2 regions of the Streptomyces sp. ML-6 genome follow, and region 2 is predicted to be linked to the other one. Evidence: predicted binding sites of a transcription regulator. Region 2 holds the regulator's gene; the other holds the start of a gene.
The links. Region 2 encodes HrcA, which represses chaperone genes, less so after heat shock. Its sites were predicted from a motif close to TTNGCACTCNGNNNNNCNGAGTGCNAA; they were not measured.
Positions count from the first base shown of each region.

Region 1 (7,842 bases), 2.1 Mb from region 2:
GCCGCGATCCTGCGCACCGCCGCGGAACGGCGGGGCCGCACCCCGCTGGCCGTCGGCGGGTTCGGCACGGGCGGGCTGATCACCCGGCACGCGCTGGCCGCGATGGAGAGCCGGGACGTCGACCACCGGACCGGGCTGTACTTCTCGTACGACAGCCCGCACCGCGGCGCCTGGATTCCGCTCGCGCTCCAGGCGTTCGCGCACTACATCAAAAACCTCGACAGCCGGTTCTCCGACCAGATCAACAGCCCGGCCGCCCGTCAGCTGCTGTGGCGGCACATCGGGGAGTGGGACGGCGCACCGGAGCGGAGCGCGGCGCGCACCGCGTTCCTCGCCGAGATGCGGGCGGTCGGCGAATGGCCGCGCAGACCGCGGCTGATCGGGGTCGCCAACGGGGCGGCCGACGGCATCGGCACCGATGTGCGGGCGGGCGAACTGGCCCTGGAGGGCAGGGGGGCGGCGATCGCGGGCACCAGGCTCTACACCCAGTCCCCCGGCGACGACGAACGCGTCGCGCGGCTGCGGGTGGTGACGGAGCGGACCCATGAGGTCCGTACGGCGGGGCTGCCGCCCATCGACGGGGCGCCCGGCGGCTCACTGGAAGGGTTCGGCATCCTCGCCGACGGGCTCAACGCGCTCGCCGCCCCGCTCGGCCTCAAGACCGACGTGCGCATCCGCTCGCACTGCTTCGTGCCGTCCGTCAGCGCGGTGGACGTCGGCGACCTGGACACGGACGACGAGCTGTACCGGGACATCTCCCGGCTCCCGTACGAGAGCAGCGGGCTGGACGAGTTCCGGCTCGCCTCCCGCAACGAGGGCCACGCCCTCGTGACGGAGGAACTGTCCACCTGGCTGCTCGACCGGCTCCCCTAGCGCTGTGACCGGGATGGTTCACCGTGATCGGAAGGCGGCTCATGGGACGAGCACACACGAAACGGCTGGTATTACTGGGGTATGCATGAAGAGACCGCACGCTCCGCGATCGACATGTTCATCTCCGCGTTCAACGCCTCGGACGACAGCTACGTGACCGCCCTGCTCTCCCAGGCCCTGACCTCGGACGTGGTCTTCTGGGGACCGTTGGGTCGCAGCGAAGGAATCGCGGAGGTCGAGCGGTTCGTGCTGGACATCCGGCGCCACCCGGCGGGGACCGGCACGATGGTGCGCTGCTCAGCGGTGGACATGCCCGGCGAATGGGCCCGGTACCAGTGGGTCTTCACCACGCCTGATGGAGGCCCCCGCCTGGCGGGAACGGACGTCGTCCACCTGCGACGGAGCCTCATCGACCAGGTCATCGTCTTCGCGGGGGAGATCGAGCCGACCGCCTCCTGAGCCGGCGGACCGGACGAGTCCGAGCTCGCCTCCCGCAACGAGGGCCACGCCCTCGTGACGGAGGAACTCTCCACCCGGCCGCTCGACCGGCTCCCGTAACGGACGGGCGGCTCTTCGAGCGGGCGGACGCCGCGGACGGAAGCGCCGGGGAACCGGGAACGGCGTCGGCCCCCGGACCAGGGGTCCGGGGGCCGACGCGGCACAGCTGTGCGAGAACTGCCGATCCGTCAGGATCAGAAGTCCATGTCACCGCCCGGCATGCCGCCCGGAGCGGCCGCGGCGGCCTTCTCCGGCTTGTCGGCGATGACGGCCTCGGTGGTGAGGAACAGCGCGGCGATGGACGCGGCGTTCTGCAGGGCGGAGCGCGTGACCTTCGCCGGGTCGAGGATGCCCTCGGCGATCATGTCGACGTACTCGCCGGTCGCGGCGTTCAGACCGTGGCCGACGGCCAGGTTGCGCACCTTCTCGACGACGACGCCGCCCTCGAGACCACCGTTGACGGCGATCTGCTTCAGCGGGGCCTCCAGGGCCAGCTTCACGGCGTTGGCGCCGGTCGCCTCGTCACCCGAGAGCTCCAGCTTCTCGAAGACGGCCGAGGCCTGGAGCAGGGCCACGCCACCACCGGCGACGATGCCCTCCTCGACGGCGGCCTTGGCGTTGCGCACCGCGTCCTCGATGCGGTGCTTGCGCTCCTTGAGCTCGACCTCGGTCGCGGCACCGGCCTTGATGACGGCCACGCCGCCGGCCAGCTTCGCGAGGCGCTCCTGGAGCTTCTCGCGGTCGTAGTCCGAGTCGCTGTTCTCGATCTCGGCGCGGATCTGGTTGACGCGGCCCTGGACCTGGTCGCTGTCACCGGCACCGTCGACGATCGTCGTCTCGTCCTTGGTGATGACGACCTTGCGGGCGCGGCCGAGCAGGTCGAGACCGGCGTTCTCCAGCTTGAGGCCGACCTCCTCGGAGATGACCGTGCCACCGGTGAGGATGGCGATGTCGCCGAGCATGGCCTTGCGGCGGTCACCGAAGCCCGGGGCCTTGACGGCAACGGACTTGAAGGTGCCGCGGATCTTGTTGACGACCAGGGTCGACAGGGCCTCGCCCTCGACGTCCTCGGCGATGATCAGCAGCGGCTTGCCGGACTGCATGACCTTCTCCAGCAGCGGAAGGAGGTCCTTCACGTTGCTGACCTTGGAGTTCACGATCAGGATGTACGGGTCGTCGAGGGACGACTCCATGCGCTCCATGTCGGTGGCGAAGTACGCCGAGATGTAGCCCTTGTCGAAGCGCATGCCCTCGGTGAGCTCCAGCTCCAGACCGAAGGTCTGGGACTCCTCGACGGTGATGACGCCTTCCTTGCCGACCTTGTCCATGGCCTCGGCGATGAGCTCGCCGATCTGGGTGTCGGCGGCGGAGATGGAGGCCGTGGAAGCGATCTGCTCCTTGGTCTCGACGTCCTTCGCCTGCTCCAGGAGGGCGGCGGAGACGGCCTCGACGGCCTTCTCGATGCCCCGCTTGAGGGCCATCGGGTTGGCACCCGCGGCGACGTTGCGCAGGCCCTCGCGGACGAGCGCCTGGGCCAGAACGGTGGCGGTGGTCGTACCGTCGCCGGCGACGTCGTCCGTCTTCTTGGCGACCTCCTTGACCAGCTCCGCACCGATCTTCTCGTACGGGTCCTCCAGCTCGATCTCCTTGGCGATGGAAACACCATCGTTGGTGATCGTGGGGGCGCCCCACTTCTTCTCAAGGACGACGTTGCGACCCTTGGGGCCAAGGGTGACCTTGACGGCGTCGGCGAGCTGGTTCATGCCGCGCTCGAGACCGCGCCGGGCCTCCTCGTCGAACGCGATGATCTTGGCCATGTGAAGTGGTCCTCCCGGACAGGGGTGGATTTCTCCGGACCGGGAGGCGCCCGCGACGGACGGCCTGCGTGACCGGTGGTTCCTTGCCCCGCCGGCCTGCGGGCCTCACCGGCCCGATCCAAGTTCTGTCACTCTCACCTGGAGAGTGCTAACGCCAATAATTAGCACTCGACCATGGAGAGTGCAAGCGCCCCCGGCGAAGGTCCGGCCACGGCGGGCGCGCCGGAACGCACGGAGGTCCGTACCCCTGGGGGTACGGACCTCCGTGCGTGAGTGGTGTCGTCGGTCGACCGCGCCGTACTCAGCCGACGGCGAGCTTGACCATGTCCGCCTGGGGCCCCTTCTGGCCCTGCGAGATCTCGAACTCAACTCGCTGACCCTCTTCGAGGGTGCGGTACCCGTCCATCTGGATCGCGCTGTAGTGGACGAAAACATCCGCACCACCGTCGACCGCGATGAAGCCGTACCCCTTCTCCGCGTTGAACCACTTGACGGTGCCCTGAGCCATGCCTAACTCCCCTATTACTGGCCCTTGCGCGGGGCCGCACTTCGCGGTCCCGGGTCAGAACCCACCCTCCGACAGGAGAGGGTGCGTGCGCCGGAACGCGTCGACCGCGGCTGAATGTATCTGCCCAACTGCCCTCTGCAACAGGTCAATCGGACGAGAATTCTCGACAGCGCCGAACGCCCGAATATGCGGAATTGGAGAGATTCCAGGGCAAGTCGGGCCAGACAAAGGCGACTTATGACGCAAGGAGTTCAAGCACTTTGGCTGCATCTTGTCGGTCGCGGCGCATTCTCATATGCAGGCGCCGCGGGCAGCTGGGGGGACTTCCCACACTCTACCGCGCTCAACCATGCAGAATTGCCCCCTCCGTTTCAAACCCGGAGAGGTTTGAAACCGGAGAGGGCAATTCCGTTCGGGTGATTCGGGAGGCTCCCCGACGAGCCGTCAGCAGCCGCCCGCGACGGCCGGGATGATCGAGATGCCGGCGCCGTCCGGGGTGGCCGTCTCCAGACCGCTCTCGAAGCGCACGTCGTCGTCGTTGACGTACACGTTCACGAATCGGCGCAGCTTGCCCTGGTCGTCCAGGACGCGGGCGGCGATGCCCGGGTGGTCCTTCTCCAGGGACTCGATGACCTGGGAGAGGGTCGTGCCCTCCGCCGGGACCTCGGCCCGGCCGCCCGTGTAGGTGCGGAGAATGGTGGGGATGCGGACGTTCACGCTCATGGTCGGGTGCCCTTCCTGAAGTCTCGGGTGGTCAGCTGGTGGCGAGGCCCGCGGCGCGGAACGCGTCCAGGCTGGGGCGAATCGTCGCGGTCGCCTGCGAGGTGGCGGCCACCGCGTCGAGGGTCTTGAGGCCGTCGCCCGTGTTGAGGACGACGGTGGTCAGCGTCGGGTCGAGGACCCCGGCCTCGATGAGCTTCTTCGTCACGCCGACCGTCACCCCGCCCGCCGTCTCCGCGAAGATCCCCTCGGTGCGGGCCAGCAGCTCGATGGCGTCGACCACCTGCTCGTCGTTCACGTCCTCCACCGCGCCGCCGGTGCGGCGGGCGATGTCCAGGACGTACGGGCCGTCGGCCGGGTTGCCGATGGCCAGGGACTTGGCGATGGTGTTCGGCTTCTGCGGCCGTACGACGTCGTGACCGGCCTTGAAGGCGGTGGAGACCGGGGAGCAGCCCTCGGCCTGGGCGCCGAAGATCTTGTACGGCCTGTCCTCGACGAGACCGAGCCGGATCAGCTCCTGGAGCCCCTTGTCGATCTTCGTGAGCTGCGATCCGGACGCGATCGGGATGACGATCTGGTCCGGCAGCCGCCAGCCGAGCTGCTCGCAGATCTCGTACGCCAGGGTCTTGGAGCCCTCGCCGTAGTACGGGCGCAGGTTGACGTTGACGAAGCCCCAGCCCTCGCCGAGCGGGTCGCCGATGAGCTCCGAGCAGAAGCGGTTGACGTCGTCGTAGTTGCCCTCGATGCCGACCAGCTCACCGCCGTACACCGCGGCCATGACGACCTTGCCCTGCTCCAGGTCGTGCGGGATGAACACGCAGGAACGGAAGCCCGCGCGGGCGGCGGCGGCGCCCACCGCGCCGGCGAGGTTGCCGGTGGAGGAGCAGGACAGGGTGGTGAAGCCGAAGGCGCGGGCGGCCTCGACGGCGATCGCGACGACCCGGTCCTTGAAGGAGTGCGTCGGGTTGCCGGAGTCGTCCTTGACGTACAGGCCGCCGGTGACGCCCAGCTCGCGGGCGAGGTTGTCGGCCTTGACCAGCTTGGTGAAGCCGGGGTTGAGGTTGGGCTTGTCCGCGACGTCCGCGGGGACCGGCAGCAGCGGCGCGTAGCGCCAGATGTTGTTCGGGCCGGCCTCGATGCGCTTCCTCAGCTCCTCGGGGGAACCGCTCGGCAGGTCGTACGCCACTTCGAGCGGCCCGAAACAGGACGCGCAGGCGAAGATGGGGCCGAGGTCGAAACGCTCCTTGCACTCGCGGCAGGAGAGCGACGCGGCGGGGCCGAGGTCGACGGAGGATTCGGTGTTCGCTGCAACAGTCTGCACAGCCATGATGGCGGAGGCCCTTTCTCCTCATCTTCCTTGTGACGCGCTTCGCCACAAGACGGAATTGGCACCTTCCCCACCGGGTCCTCGCGGCCGGCAGGAGGGTTGCCGGGACTTCAACGGGCCGTTCCCTCAGTCCCTCTGGATGAGCTCTTTGGCACCGGATCTTCGATCCGGGCGTTTATTGGCAGATGGACCCCGACATGCGACGGTCATCCGCGTTGTTCAAGACTGTAACCGAAGCACCAGGCTGTCGAGACAGCAGTCCGAACCGCGAGATGGATCACACAACAGGGAGTATCGACCGTGCTGGAAGAGGTCGAACGCTGGCTGACCGGGCGTTCCTGGTCGGCCGCCGACCGTCCGTTGGAGCGCCTGCTGGCCGCCAAGGCCGGGGACCCGCGCCGCGGAAGCGTGAGCGTGGTGCTGCCCGCGCTCGACGAGGAGGCGACGGTCGGCGACATCGTCACGACGATCCGGCGCGAGCTGATGGAGAAGGTCCCCCTGGTCGACGAGCTCGTGGTGATCGACTCCGGTTCCACGGACGCCACCTCCGAGGTGGCCCGGGAGGCCGGCGCCCGGGTGGTGCACCGTGACGCGATACTCCCCCGGATACCGGCCGTGCCCGGCAAGGGAGAGGTGCTGTGGCGCTCCCTCCTGGTCACCGGCGGCGACATCGTCTGCTTCGTCGACGCCGACCTGAAGGACTTCTCGGCGGACTTCGTCTCCGGCATCGTCGGCCCGCTGCTGACCGATCCGGACGTGCAGTTCGTGAAGGCGATGTACGACCGCCCGTTCGGGGACGGCACCGGCGGGGCGGCGGCCCAGGGGGGCCGGGTGACCGAGCTGGTGGCCCGCCCGCTGCTCAATCTGCACTGGCCGCAGCTGGCCGGTTTCGTCCAGCCGCTGGGCGGCGAGTACGCCGTGCGCCGGTCCCTGCTCGAACAGCTGCCGTTCCCCGTGGGCTACGGGGTGGAGCTGGGGCTGCTGGTGGACGCGCTGCACACGGTGGGGCTGGACGCGCTGGCCCAGGTGGACGTGGGGGTGCGCAGGCACCGGCACCAGGACGGGCAGGCGCTGGGCCGGATGGCGGCGGCGATCTACCGGACCGCCCAACTTCGGCTGTCCCGCGGTCACTTGGTGCGCCCCGCGCTCACCCAGTTCGAGCGGGGCCCGGACGGCTTCGTGCCGCGCACCCACGCCGTGGACACCGAGGAGCGGCCCCCGATGCGCGAGATCGAGGAGTACGTTTCGCGCCGCGCGGCCTGAACCGGCCCGACTTCGCACGTTTGGGCGGTTCGTGATCGGGCTAGATTCCGCAACATGGCCTCCGATCACGAAGCCCAGCCCACTGCCCAGCCCTCCACCCGGCCTTCCGCCCAGGTCCTCGTCGCGTCCAACCGCGGGCCGGTCTCGTACACCCTGGAGACGGACGGATCGCTCGACGCGAGACGGGGCGGCGGGGGCCTGGTCTCCGGGCTCAGCGCCGTCGAGGACAAGCTGTGGGTGTGCGCCGCGCTCGGCGACGGGGACCGGGAGGCGGTCCGGCGCGGGGTCGGCGAGCCGGGCGTGCGGATGCTCGACATCGACGCGGACGTCCACGCGGACGCGTACAACGGCATCGCGAACTCGGTGCTCTGGTTCGTCCACCACATGCTGTACCAGACCCCGCTGGAGCCGGTCTTCGACGCGGAGTTCCGCCGGCAGTGGGCCTCGTTCGAGACCTACAACCGGGCCTTCGCCGAGGCGCTCGCCGAGGAGGCGGGGCAGGGGGCGGCGGTGCTGGTGCAGGACTACCACCTGGCGCTGGTGCCCGGCATGCTCCGCACGCTCCGCCCCGACCTGCGGATCGGGCACTTCTCGCACACCCCGTGGGCGCCGGTCGACTACTTCCGGCTGCTGCCCGACGACATCGCCGAGCAGTTGCTGCGCGGCATCCTGGGCGCGGACCGGGCCGCCTTCCTGACCCGGCGCTGGGCCGACGCGTTCACCGACTGCTGCACCCGGATCGTGGGCGGCACCGGCCGGACCGAGGTCGGGGTGCACGGCCTCGGCGCGGACGCGGACTTCCTGCGCCGCCGCGCGCACGAGGCGGACGTGGACGA
Region 1 is NZ_JAOTIK010000001.1:4,344,682-4,352,523, reverse strand. It holds gene OCT49_RS19330 (hypothetical protein) at 1-873, shown strand, start outside; gene OCT49_RS19325 (nuclear transport factor 2 family protein) at 955-1,332, shown strand; gene groL (chaperonin GroEL) at 1,566-3,188, opposite strand; gene OCT49_RS19315 (cold-shock protein) at 3,490-3,696, opposite strand; gene OCT49_RS19310 (MoaD/ThiS family protein) at 4,141-4,419, opposite strand; gene thrC (threonine synthase) at 4,451-5,743, opposite strand; SAM riboswitch class I at 5,762-5,889, opposite strand; gene OCT49_RS19300 (glucosyl-3-phosphoglycerate synthase) at 6,044-7,006, shown strand; gene OCT49_RS19295 (alpha,alpha-trehalose-phosphate synthase (UDP-forming)) at 7,061-7,842, shown strand, end outside.
Region 1: the regulator HrcA is predicted to act here: its motif matches at 3,350-3,376, upstream of groL (chaperonin GroEL).

Region 2 (7,842 bases):
AGTCCGGCAGCGTGGCGGAGGCGGCGCAGAGCGCCACGGTCCTCGGCTTCGACGAACCCGCCGACCACGGCCGCGGGCTCCAGCTCGTGGGCACCCTCGCCGAACGCTGGGGCATCACCTACCGCACCGGCCTCAAGACCGTCTGGGCCCGGCTCCCGGTGGACGACTGGAGCCCGTTCCCGGAGCCGTCCACCGACCCCGGCCCGGGGTTCCAGCAGGGACTGCGCGACGCCGAACTGCTCGCCCCCACCGCCCGCCGCGCCCTGCGCGACGACGCGGACTGGGCCGGCCGCGGCGCGCTCTCGTTCCTCGCCGAGGCGTCGGACCTGCTCGCCGGCCAGCTCGACGAGGACATCGTCGCCGCGCTCTCCGGACAGTTACTGGTACCCAGACTCGCCGACTGGTGCGCGATCTGGCTGGAACCCGAGAACGGCGGCCCCTCGGCCGTGCCCCGGCTCGCCAGCGTCTGGCACCGCGACGAGGCCGAGACCGCACAGCTGCGCGCACTGCTGGAACAGGACCCGATCCGGCTCCCCGAACGAGTCGGCACCGGGCCCGTCTCCATGCCCTGGCCCGGAGGGGAGGAGGACGCCGAGAAGCCCGAGGAGCCCGAGGCGAGCGCCCTCGCCTACCGGATCACCTCCGGCGGCCGGACGCTCGGCGCCGTGCTCCTGGGGCGGGAGGGCCTCGTCCGCGTCCCCGACGAGGTGGCCGCGCTGATCGAGGACTTCGTGCGCCGGGTCGGCCTCGCCGTCGGCGCCGCCCGCGAGTACACCCGGCAGGCCACCATCAGCCGCATCCTGCAGCGCGCCCTGCTGCCCGGCAAGGTCGCCGACATACCCGGCGTCACCAGCTCGCTGGTGTACGAACCCAGCGACGACGGCGTGGTCGGCGGCGACTTCTACGACATCTTCCCGTGCCCCGGCGACCGCTGGTGCTTCGTCCTCGGCGACGTCCAGGGCAGCGGGCCCGAGGCCGCCGTGGTCACCGGCCTCGCCCGGCCCTGGCTGCGGCTGCTGGCCCGCGAGGGCTTCGGCGTCGGCGAGGTCCTGGACCGGCTCAACCGGCTGCTCCTCGACGACGCGATGGAGGCGGCCGAGGCCGCCGCGCTCATGGTGGCCGCGGCGGGCGGCCAGCAGACGGCGGACACCGGACAGTCCCGCTTCCTGTCCCTGCTGTACGGGGAGCTGGTGCCGCTGCCCGACGGCGGGGTGCGCTGCACCGTCGCCAGCGCCGGCCACCCGCTGCCGCTGCTGCTGCGGCCCGACGGCGAGGTGCGCCCGGCCGCCGAGCCGCAGATGCTGCTCGGACTCTTCGACGACGTCGCGTACGAGAGCCAGAGCTTCGAGCTGGCACCGGGCGACAGCCTGCTGTGCGTCACGGACGGGGTGACGGAGCGGCGCTGCGGGCCGCTGATGTTCGACGACGGGGACGGGCTGGCCCGGGCCCTGTCCGGCTGCTCCGGCCTGTCGGCGGACGGCATAGCGGACCGGATCAAGCGGGCCGTGCACGAGTTCGCCGAGCGGCCGCCCGACGACGACCTGGCCCTGCTGGTGCTCCAGGCGGGGTGAGGTCCTCGTCGGGCGGGCGCGGGCTTCGTACGGCCGGGGCCGGGCCGGCTCCGGTACGGCTTCGACCGGCTTCGGTACGCCCCTACCGGCCCCGGCGCGGGCGGCGGCCGGTACCGGGGCTCGTGGTCGCGGCCGGCACCGGGGCCCGGCGGCCGTGACCCGTGGTCCAGCGACCGTGGCCCAGCGATCATGGCCCGGGGCCCAGTGATCATGGCCATGGCCCGGATGCCCCGGGCGGCGAGTGACAATGGGCGGTATGCCTTCCGTACTTCCCGATGGTGAACCCGTACCCGACGACGGGGCGCTGCCCCGCCATGCCCTGGAAGGCGCCGCCGACCGGCCGCTCGGCTTCTACCTGCACGTCCCGTACTGCGCGACCCGCTGCGGCTACTGCGACTTCAACACCTACACCGCGACCGAGCTGCGCGGCTCCGGCGGGGCGCTGGCCTCCCGGGACAACTACGCCGAGCACCTGATCGGCGAGGTCCGCCAGGCCCGCAAGGTCCTCGGCGACGACCCGCGCCCGGTCCGCACGGTCTTCGTCGGCGGCGGGACGCCGACCCTGCTGGCCGCCGCCGACCTGGTCCGGATGCTGGGGGCGATCCGGGAGGAGTTCGGGTTCGCGGACGACGCCGAGATCACCACCGAGGCCAATCCGGAGTCCGTCGGTCCGGCCTATCTCGCCGAACTCCGCGAGGGCGGCTTCAACCGGATCTCGTTCGGGATGCAGAGCGCACGGCAGCACGTGCTGAAGATCCTGGACCGCACGCACACGCCGGGACGGCCCGAGGCGTGCGTGGCCGAGGCCCGGGAGGCCGGCTTCGAGCACGTCAACCTCGACCTGATCTACGGCACGCCGGGGGAGTCCGACGACGACTGGCGGGCCTCGCTGGACGCGGCGATCGGGGCGGGGCCGGACCACGTGTCGGCGTACGCGCTGATCGTCGAGGAGGGCACGCAGCTCGCCCGCCGCATCCGGCGCGGCGAGGTCCCCATGACCGACGACGACGTCCATGCCGACCGGTACCTGATCGCGGACGAGGCGATGGCCGCGGCCGGCTTCTCCTGGTACGAGGTGTCGAACTGGGCCCGCACGCCCGAGGGCCGGTGCCTGCACAACGAGCTGTACTGGCGCGGGGCCGACTGGTGGGGCGCCGGGCCCGGGGCGCACAGCCACGTCGGCGGGGTGCGCTGGTGGAACGTGAAGCACCCCGGGGCGTACGCGCAGGCCCTGGCCGAGGGCCGCTCGCCCGGGGCCGGGCGCGAGATCCTCTCCGCGGAGGACCGCCGGGTCGAACGGATCCTGCTGGAGCTGCGGCTCGCGGACGGCTGCCCGCTGTCCCTGCTGGCCCCGGCGGGACTGGCCGCCTCCCGGCGCGCCCTGGCGGACGGCCTCCTGGAGCCCGGCCCGTACGAGCGGGGGAGCGCGGTGCTCACGTTGCGGGGGCGGTTGCTGGCGGACGCGGTGGTGCGGGACCTGGTGGACTGAGGGGGCCGGGACGGGGCGGCCCCCCGCCCCTCAGCCGCCGGAGGGGCCCGTGGCGGGCGCCGTCACGAAGTCGATCAGGTGCTCCACCGAGCCCAGCAGGGACGGTTCCAGGTCCCGGTACGAGCGGACCGCGGACAGGATGTGCCGCCAGGCCGCGCCGGTGTTCTCCGGCCAGCCGAGCGCGCGGCACACACCGGTCTTCCAGTCCTGGCCGCGCGGCACCACCGGCCAGGCCGGGATGCCCACGGAGGACGGCTTCACCGCCTCCCACACGTCGATGTAGGGGTGCCCCACCACCAGGACGTCCGCGCCGGACACCCGCTCGGCGATCCGGGACTCCTTGGAGCCGGGCACCAGGTGGTCGACCAGGACGCCCAGCCTGGCGTCCGGGCCGGGGGAGAACTCGCGCACGAGGGCCGGGAGGTCGTCGACGCCCTCCAGGTACTCGACGACCACGCCCTCGATCCGCAGATCGTCGCCCCAGACCCGCTCGACCAGCTCCGCGTCGTGCCGGCCCTCCACGTAGATCCGGCCCGCCCGTGCGACCCGGGCGCGGGCCCCCGGGACCGCGATCGAGCCCGAGGCGGTGCGCGCGGGGCGCGCCGGGGCGGCGGCCGAGGGGCGCACGAGCGTGACCACCTCACCCTCCAGCAGGAAGCCGCACGGCTCCATCGGGAACACCCGGTGCTTGCCGAACCGGTCCTCCAGGGTCACCGTCGGCCCCTGGGCGGTCTTCTCGCAGCGGATCACCGCCCCGCAGAATCCGGTCGAGACCTCCTCCACGACCAGATCGGGCTCGGCGGGGACCTCGGGAACGGGGGCGGACCTCTTCCACGGCGGGGTCAGGTCCGGCTGGTAGCTGCGCATCGAACGACGATAGGACGAGCCCGGGTCACGACACGCCGAAGCGCCCGGCCAGTTGCCCGCGCTGCTCCCGTACGAACGCCGCGTCCACCACCGCCCCGTGCCCCGGTACGTACACGGCGTCCTCGCCGCCCAGCTCCAGCAGCCGGTCCAGGGCGGCCGGCCAGCGGGCCGGGAACGCGTCCGAGCCCGCCTGCGGCTCGCCGGACTCCTCGACCAGGTCCCCGCAGAGCACGATCGCGGGGGAGCCGGGCACCACCGCCACCAGGTCGTGGCCGCTGTGCGCGCGGCCGATGTCGACCAGCAGCACCTCGCGCCCGCCGCCCAGATCGAGCGTCCGCTCCCCGCACACCCGGTGCCGCGGCACCACCAGCGCGTCGACCGCCTCCGTCGCCTCGTGCTCGGAGACCCCCTGACGCACCGCGGAGAGGCGCAGGTCCTCCGCCTCGCGCCGCATCGTCTCCGCCGCGCCGGCCGCCCCGTACACCTCGGCGCCGGAGAACGCGGCGGTGCCCAGCACATGATCGAAGTGGGGGTGGCTGAGTGCGATATGCGTCACCCTCCGGCCCAGCAGGGCCTGCGCCTGGGCCCGCAGTTCCGCGCCCTCGCGGAGCGACGAACCGGTGTCGTACAGCAGCACTCCGTCCGCTCCGGCCACCAGCGCGACCGTCGCGTCCCAGCCGGGAAGGCGCCGCCTTCCCACTCCGTGACCGAGTCGCTCCCAGCCGAACTCTTCCCAAGAGACGTTCATACCGCGACGCTATCGGCAGCCACCTGCGAAAGTCTCGCAGTGGTGTGGCCGGTCGCCCTTGCTAGGTCCCCACTCGGCCGCCGTACACTGACCGGGGGATTGCTGGCACTCGCGATGACAGAGTGCCAGGGGGATTCCCGGGAAAGAACCGGGAGCGCCCGGAGACCGACCGAGGAAACACAGCTGGAGGTGTGCGCGATGCTCAGCGAACGCAGACTCGAAGTGCTTCGTGCCATCGTCCAGGACTACGTCGGCACCGAGGAGCCCGTCGGCTCCAAGGCGCTCACCGAGCGGCACAAGCTGGGCGTCTCCCCGGCGACCGTCCGCAACGACATGGCGGTGCTGGAGGACGAGGGCTTCATCGCCCAGCCCCACACCAGCGCGGGGCGCATCCCGACGGACAAGGGCTACCGGCTCTTCGTCGACAGGCTCGCGGGGGTCAAGCCCCTCTCGTCGCCGGAGCGCCGCGCCATCCAGAACTTCCTCGACGGCGCGGTCGACCTCGACGACGTCGTGGGCCGCACCGTACGGCTGCTCGCGCAGCTGACCCGGCAGGTCGCCATCGTGCAGTACCCCTCGCTGACCCGGTCGACGGTGCGGCACGTGGAACTGCTCTCGCTGGCGCCCGCCCGGCTGATGCTCGTGCTCATCACGGACACCGGCCGGGTGGAGCAGCGGATGATCGACTGCCCCGCTCCGTTCGGCGAGGCCTCCCTCGCCGATCTGCGGGCCCGGCTCAACAGCCGGGTCGTGGGACGCCGGTTCACGGACGTCCCGCAGCTGGTGCAGGACCTGCCGGAATCCTTCGAGAGCGAGGACCGGGGAACCGTGTCCACCGTGCTCTCCACCCTGCTCGAAACCCTCGTCGAGGAGACGGAGGAGCGGCTGATGATCGGCGGCACCTCCAACCTCACCCGCTTCGGGCACGACTTCCCCGTGATGATCCGGCCGGTGCTGGAGGCACTGGAGGAACAGGTCGTGCTGCTGAAGCTGCTCGGCGAGGCCAAGGACTCGGGCATGACCGTACGCATCGGGCACGAGAACGCCCATGAAGGGCTGAACTCCACGTCCGTCGTCGCGGTCGGCTACGGTTCGGGCGACGAGGCAGTCGCCAAACTCGGCGTGGTCGGACCGACCCGCATGGACTACCCCGGAACGATGGGAGCGGTACGCGCAGTGGCACGTTACGTCGGACAGATCCTGGCGGAGTCGTAAGTGGCCACGGACTACTACGCCGTACTCGGCGTGCGCCGCGACGCATCTCAGGACGAGATCAAGAAGGCATTCCGCAGGCTCGCCCGCGAGCTGCATCCGGATGTCAACCCCGATCCGAAGACCCAGGAGCGGTTCAAGGAGATCAACGCCGCCTACGAGGTGCTGTCGGACCCGCAGAAGAAGCAGGTCTACGACCTCGGCGGCGACCCGTTGTCCGCCTCCGGCGGCGCAGGCGCGGGCGCGGGCGGGTTCGGGCAGGGGGGCTTCGGCAACTTCTCCGACATCATGGACGCGTTCTTCGGCACGTCGTCGCAGCGCGGGCCCCGTTCGCGCACCCGGCGCGGCCAGGACGCGATGATCCGGCTGGAGATCGATCTCGCCGAGGCGGCGTTCGGCACCACCAAGGACATCCAGGTCGACACGGCCGTCGTCTGCACCACGTGCAGCGGCGAGGGCGCCGCGCCCGGCACCTCCGCGCAGACCTGTGACATGTGCCGCGGCCGCGGTGAGGTCTCCCAGGTCACCCGGTCGTTCCTCGGCCAGGTCATGACCTCGCGGCCCTGCCCGCAGTGCCAGGGCTTCGGCACGGTCGTGCCGACGCCGTGCCCGGAGTGCGCCGGTGACGGCCGCATCCGGTCCCGGCGCACGCTCACCGTGAAGATCCCCGCCGGTGTCGACAACGGCACCCGCATCCAGCTCGCGGGCGAGGGCGAGGTCGGCCCCGGCGGCGGCCCGGCCGGCGATCTGTACGTGGAGATCCACGAGTTGCCGCACGCGGTGTTCCAGCGCCGCGGCGACGACCTGCACTGCACGGTCACCATCCCCATGACGGCGGGCGCGCTCGGCACGAAGGTGCCGCTGGAGACGCTCGACGGCCTGGAGGAGGTCGACATCCGGCCCGGCACCCAGTCCGGCCAGTCGGTGCCGCTGCACGGCCGCGGCGTCACGCACCTGCGCGGCGGCGGGCGCGGCGACCTGATCGTGCACGTCGAGGTGATGACGCCGACGAAGCTGGACCCGGAGCAGGAGCGCCTGTTGCGGGAGCTGGCGAAGATGCGCAACGAGGAGCGGCCCACCGGCCAGTTCCAGCCCGGCCAGCAGGGGCTGTTCTCCCGGCTGAAGGACGCCTTCAACGGGCGCTGACGGCTCTTCCGGCCCTCCGTCCGGACCGGGACACCGGGACGGGCCCGCTCGACGGGTCCGTCCCGCGCTCGCGTCCGGAGCGGAGCCGGGGCGGGGCGGGGCGCGTCCGGAGGGGCGTGTGGCCGTCCCGCGCGTTCGTGTGCCGGAGGCGTCCGCGGCCGTCCCGTGTCCGGGTCCGGAGGCGTGCGCGGCCGGGGCGGGGCGCGGGCCGTGCGCGACGGGGCGTGCCGGACATGGCACGATGCGGTCATGCCATCCGCGTTGACCGATCTCTGCCGGTATCCGATCGTGCAGGCCCCGATGGCGGGCGGTACGTCCTGCCCGCAGCTCGTCGCGGCCGTCGCCGAGGCGGGCGGGCTCGGCTTCCTCGCCGCCGGTTACAAGACGGCGGACGGCATGTACAACGAGATCAAACAGCTGCGCGGACTGACCGGCAGGGCCTTCGGCGTCAACCTCTTCATGCCGCAGCCGGGACTCGCCGACCCCAGCGCCGTCGAGGTGTACCGGCAGCAGCTCGCGGGCGAGGCCGCCTGGTACGAGACCCCGCTCGGCGACCCGGACTCCGACGGCGACGACGGCTACGAGGCCAAGCTCGCCATCCTCCTGGACGACCCGGTCCCGGCCGTCTCGTTCACCTTCGGCTGCCCCACGCGCGACACCCTCGACGCGTTCGCCGGGGTCGGCACGTACACCGTCGTGACGGTCACCACGCCCGAGGAGGCCCAGGCCGCCCAGTGGGCGGGCGCGGACGCGGTCTGCGTCCAGGGCGTCGAGGCGGGCGGCCACCAGTCCACCCACCACGACGACCC
Region 2 is NZ_JAOTIK010000001.1:2,256,792-2,264,633, reverse strand. It holds gene OCT49_RS09905 (ATP-binding SpoIIE family protein phosphatase) at 1-1,571, shown strand, start outside; gene hemW (radical SAM family heme chaperone HemW) at 1,819-3,060, shown strand; gene OCT49_RS09895 (DUF3097 domain-containing protein) at 3,091-3,927, opposite strand; gene OCT49_RS09890 (MBL fold metallo-hydrolase) at 3,953-4,675, opposite strand; gene hrcA (heat-inducible transcriptional repressor HrcA) at 4,874-5,890, shown strand; gene dnaJ (molecular chaperone DnaJ) at 5,891-7,033, shown strand; gene OCT49_RS09875 (nitronate monooxygenase) at 7,283-7,842, shown strand, end outside.